One region of the Psychrobacillus sp. FSL K6-1267 genome, then DNA from elsewhere that is predicted to be linked to it. Evidence: a T-box and tRNA genes for the amino acid it is inferred to sense, from the RefSeq annotation. Region 1 holds a T-box; the other holds one or more tRNA genes.
What was found. A T-box is a leader RNA that pairs with one kind of tRNA and senses whether it is charged. The one in region 1 lies ahead of thrS (threonine--tRNA ligase), so its partner is inferred to be a tRNA-Thr.

Region 1 (2,359 bases):
TTATAGATAAAGAAGGATTTAAAGAATTAATAGAAAATGATTCCCAATCTGATAAAAATCTTTTTTTAGTAGCTGAAGTGAATCATCAGATTGTTGGATTCTCAAGGTGTGAGGGAAGCGATTTAAAACGATTTGCCCATAAAGTAGAGTTTGGAGTCTGCGTCTTGAAAGAATACTGGGGATTAAGAATTGGAACAAATTTTTTAAAGGAATCTATTGCTTGGGCAGATGCCAATGATATTAAAAAGATTGCGTTAAGCGTATTACATACGAACGAGAAGGCAATTGCCCTATATCAAAAATATGGTTTCGAAGTAGAAGGAATTTTAAAAAACGATAAAATGCTAGCTGAAGGGGAATATTATCATACCGTTGTAATGGGTAGAAGTATGGTTTAAAAAAATAGTTGACTATTCAAAACTTGTTGAATATACTATTAAAAATCAATTTAACTTTTTTAGGCAAAGAAAAGGACATGAGTCATTTAGATAATTTCTTATTAGAGAGCAGGGTCGTCGGCTGAAATCCCTGTAGGAAAAACGAATGATTTACCACCTTGGAGCTATTATGGTGAACAGTAAGTATCCATAATCGGGGAACCGTTATCTTCATTTTGAGGCAATTCACTTTAAGAATTGCAAAATTAGGGTGGAACCACGACCACACTCGTCCCTTTACCAGGACGGGTGTGGTTTTTTGCATGAGTAATTTTATATTTGAGCTGTGAAAAGGACACGAATCATTCAATATTTTCTATTTAGAGAGCAGGGTCACCGGCTGAAAGCCCTGCGAGAAAGTAGAATGGTTTACCACCTTAGAGCTATTAGGGGGAACGCTATTACTGCTAGTATCCGTAATCGGGAAACCGTTATCTTTTATGAGAGTCGTATTTTTATTAAGTACGACAAAATAGGGTGGAACCACGACCACACTCGTCCCTTGACCGGGACGGGTGTGGTCTTTTTGATTTTATTTAAAAAATAGGAGGAATTTATTATGTCAGTAAAAGCAGAGGAAAGATTAAGTCACCAAAAATTGGGTCAGCAATTAGAATTATTTATGTCCATGGAGGAAGCGCCGGGTATGCCATTTTATTTGCCGAAAGGAATGATTTTACGAAATGAGCTTGAAAAAATTTGGAGAGAGAAGCATCAGCGAGCAGGCTACCAGGAGATAAAAACTCCTATTATGATGAAGCAGGAACTCTGGGAAAAATCAGGTCACTGGGACCATTACCATGAAAATATGTATTTTGCAGATGTAGATGAACAAAAATATGCTATAAAGCCAATGAATTGTCCTGGAGCAGTATTAATTTTTAATAGTAAAAGAAGAGGGTATCGAGAGCTGCCTATACGATATGCTGAGCTAGGATTAGTACATCGCCATGAGCTTTCGGGGTCACTGAATGGACTATTACGTGTTAGAGCATTTACTCAGGATGATGCACATTTATTTGTTCTGGAAGATCAGATTGAGAGTGAGCTTGCTAAGGTGATAGATCTAGTAGATGAATTCTATAAGGAGTTTGGCTTTAGCTATAAGGTAGAGCTATCGACTCGTCCGGAAGATTTTATGGGCTCCGTAGAGGCATGGGATCAGGCAGAAGAAGCACTAGAATCTGTACTAAAAAGCAAACAAGTCGATTATCAAGTAAACGAAGGAGATGGAGCCTTTTATGGTCCTAAGATCGACTTTCATATACTTGATTCGCTTGGACGAAGTTGGCAGTGTGGAACAGTACAACTTGATTTTCAAATGCCTGAAAAATTCAATTGTCAGTATGTCGATGAGAATAACCAATTGCGTCAGCCTATCATGATTCATCGTGCCATCTATGGCTCTATAGAACGTTTTATGGCTATTTTATTAGAACACTTTCAAGGCAGTTTCCCTCTCTGGCTAGCACCAGTACAAGTAAAAGTCTTACCCATTGCAGATGCACATGTCGCTTATGCAGAAGATGTAAAGCAACAGCTAGAGCAGAAGGGATACCGAGTGGAGATAGATGACCGTGTAGAAAAAATAGGACTAAAAATAAGAGAGGCGGCAATGCAAAAGCATCCTTACATGCTGATTATCGGAGACCAAGAAATGGAGAAGCAGATTGTTTCCGTTAGGAAGCATAAAGCTGGAAGTCTTGGTGAAATGAAAGTGGAAGCTTTTATTGAACAGCAGCTAGGACAATAAATCGCGAAGTTGGTCAAAGCGAGTAAGTAATGCCTGGATGTAGTAAAACATGTCTAGATTGTAGTAATAATAGTGAGGATTGTCGCAAATCTGGTCAAAACGAGTAAGCAATGCGTGGATTGTAGTAAACTACCGCGACATTGTCGTAAAGCATGGCGGGATTGTCGTA
Region 2 (2,359 bases), 580 kb from region 1:
AGATATTTGCATGCTAGTGTACATATGTATAATAAAGTATTAATTTAGTAAGTAAGTGATCGTATAGGACATAAAGACATTGAAATGACTCTCAAGGGATTATTCTAATGAAATAAAAGAACTGAGGATAGAAGATGAGAAAGCTTGTGACGTCTGTGTAAGACATAAGTAAAAAAATTAAAATCAATGGAAACTATTAAAAAATAATCATGAATGAGAATATAAAAAAAGCTTACAAAAGCTGCGGTAACAGCATTCATAAGCTTTAGTCAAAATATCAAATTGTAAGTGATATTTCATAATAGATACCGGTGGTCGGGGTCGAACCGACACATCCGAAGATACGGGATTTTGAGTCCCGCGCGTCTGCCAATTCCGCCACACCGGCATAATGAAGGCAGTAAATACTTTTTAAAAATTGGAGGCGGCAACCGGATTTGAACCGGTGATAAAGGTGTTGCAGACCTGTGCCTTACCACTTGGCTATGCCGCCTTAATTTGGAGCGGAAGACGAGGTTCGAACTCGCGACCCCCACCTTGGCAAGGTGGTGTTCTACCACTGAACTACTTCCGCAAAAAACTGGGGTACCTGGATTCGAACCAGGGCATGACGGAATCAAAATCCGTTGCCTTACCGCTTGGCTATACCCCAATGGGGCGACCGATGGGAATTGAACCCACGAATGCCGGAATCACAATCCGGTGCGTTAACCACTTCGCCACGACCGCCACAGAATAAAAAAAAGAGCTAACTAAAAGGAATATGGGGCGACTGATGGGAATTGAACCCACGAATGCCGGAATCACAATCCGGTGCGTTAACCACTTCGCCACAACCGCCATTATTCAAAGTTAACTTATTATTTGGCAGGGGCAGTAGGAATCGAACCCACATCAAAGGTTTTGGAGACCTCTATTCTACCGTTAAACTATGCCCCTATTAAAAACTGGTGGAGGGGGACGGATTCGAACCGCCGAACCCTAAGGAGCGGATTTACAGTCCGCCGCGTTTAGCCACTTCGCTACCCCTCCACTGGTGAGTGGTGCCGGAAAGAGGACTTGAACCCCCAACCTACTGATTACAAGTCAGTTGCTCTACCAATTGAGCTATTCCGGCATAATGGTGGCTCAGGACGGAATCGAACCGCCGACACAAGGATTTTCAGTCCTTTGCTCTACCGACTGAGCTACTGAGCCACATATGTATTTTAAAGATAAATGGCGGTCCCGACCGGGATCGAACCGGCGATCTCCTGCGTGACAGGCAGGCATGTTAACCGCTACACCACGGGACCATTTGGTTGCGGGGACAGGATTTGAACCTGTGACCTTCGGGTTATGAGCCCGACGAGCTACCGAACTGCTCCACCCCGCGACAATAAGAAAGTGTTGAAATTTAAATCAACTACGCAATTAGTGAATTTTACGTCTTCCACGCTACGCTTGCGTCGACGTTAATCGCTTTCTTCGTGAAACGATTTGCTCCACCCCGCGACAATAATAAGTGTTGAAAATTTATAATGGTGGAGGATGACGGGCTCGAACCGCCGACCCTCTGCTTGTAAGGCAGATGCTCTCCCAGCTGAGCTAATCCTCCATAATGCTGGTTTTAATTTAAATGGTGACCCCTACGGGATTCGAACCCGTGTTACCGCCGTGAAAGGGCGGTGTCTTAACCGCTTGACCAAGGGGCCATTATATTTATGTAAAGAAGAAATCTATCTGGCGGAGAGCAAGGGATTTGAACCCTTGAGACAGTGTTACCCGTCTACACGATTTCCAATCGTGCTCCTTCGGCCACTCGGACAGCTCTCCTAGAAATGGCTCCGAAGGTAGGACTCGAACCTACGACCGATCGGTTAACAGCCGATTGCTCTACCACTGAGCTACTTCGGAATAATATCGCCTAGCGACGTCCTACTCTTGCAGGGGGAGACCCCCAACTACCATCGGCGCTGAAGAGCTTAACTTCCGTGTTCGGTATGGGAACGGGTGTGACCTCTTCGCCATCATCACTAGACTTGTCGGCTTTCAATACAAGTTGTATGGAAACCCTACTGAGTTGTTCACTCAAAACTGGATAAAAGACATCATTAATGGAAACAAACAATTTGGTTAAGTCCTCGATCGATTAGTATTCGTCAGCTGCACGTGTCGCCACGCTTCCACCCCGAACCTATCTACCTCATCGTCTTTGAGGGATCTTACTTACTTGCGTAATGGGAAATCTCATCTTGAGGGGGGCTTCGTGCTTAGATGCTTTCAGCACTTATCCCGTCCACACATAGCTACCCAGCGATGCCCTTGGCAGAACAACTGGTACACCAGCGGTGTGTCCATCCCGGTCCTCTCGTACTAA

Region 2: it has a tRNA-Thr gene. The T-box ahead of thrS (threonine--tRNA ligase) is inferred to sense a tRNA for this amino acid. The anticodon was not compared.

The regions. Positions count from the first base shown of each region.
Region 1 covers NZ_JBBOOR010000001.1:3,849,286-3,851,644, reverse strand. The annotation lists gene MHB55_RS19735 (GNAT family N-acetyltransferase) at 1-398, shown strand, start outside; T-box leader at 456-677, shown strand; T-box leader at 715-943, shown strand; gene thrS (threonine--tRNA ligase) at 997-2,190, shown strand; gene MHB55_RS19725 (hypothetical protein) at 2,270-2,359, shown strand, end outside.
Region 2 covers NZ_JBBOOR010000001.1:3,265,180-3,267,538, forward strand. The annotation lists tRNA gene MHB55_RS16775 (tRNA-Leu) at 307-388, opposite strand; tRNA gene MHB55_RS16780 (tRNA-Cys) at 420-493, opposite strand; tRNA gene MHB55_RS16785 (tRNA-Gly) at 500-574, opposite strand; tRNA gene MHB55_RS16790 (tRNA-Gln) at 581-652, opposite strand; tRNA gene MHB55_RS16795 (tRNA-His) at 654-729, opposite strand; tRNA gene MHB55_RS16800 (tRNA-His) at 765-840, opposite strand; tRNA gene MHB55_RS16805 (tRNA-Trp) at 866-939, opposite strand; tRNA gene MHB55_RS16810 (tRNA-Tyr) at 949-1,032, opposite strand; tRNA gene MHB55_RS16815 (tRNA-Thr) at 1,042-1,117, opposite strand; tRNA gene MHB55_RS16820 (tRNA-Phe) at 1,122-1,197, opposite strand; tRNA gene MHB55_RS16825 (tRNA-Asp) at 1,220-1,295, opposite strand; tRNA gene MHB55_RS16830 (tRNA-Met) at 1,299-1,375, opposite strand; tRNA gene MHB55_RS16835 (tRNA-Val) at 1,522-1,597, opposite strand; tRNA gene MHB55_RS16840 (tRNA-Glu) at 1,620-1,694, opposite strand; tRNA gene MHB55_RS16845 (tRNA-Ser) at 1,724-1,815, opposite strand; tRNA gene MHB55_RS16850 (tRNA-Asn) at 1,822-1,896, opposite strand; rRNA gene rrf (5S ribosomal RNA) at 1,905-2,020, opposite strand; rRNA gene MHB55_RS16860 (23S ribosomal RNA) at 2,112-2,359, opposite strand, start outside.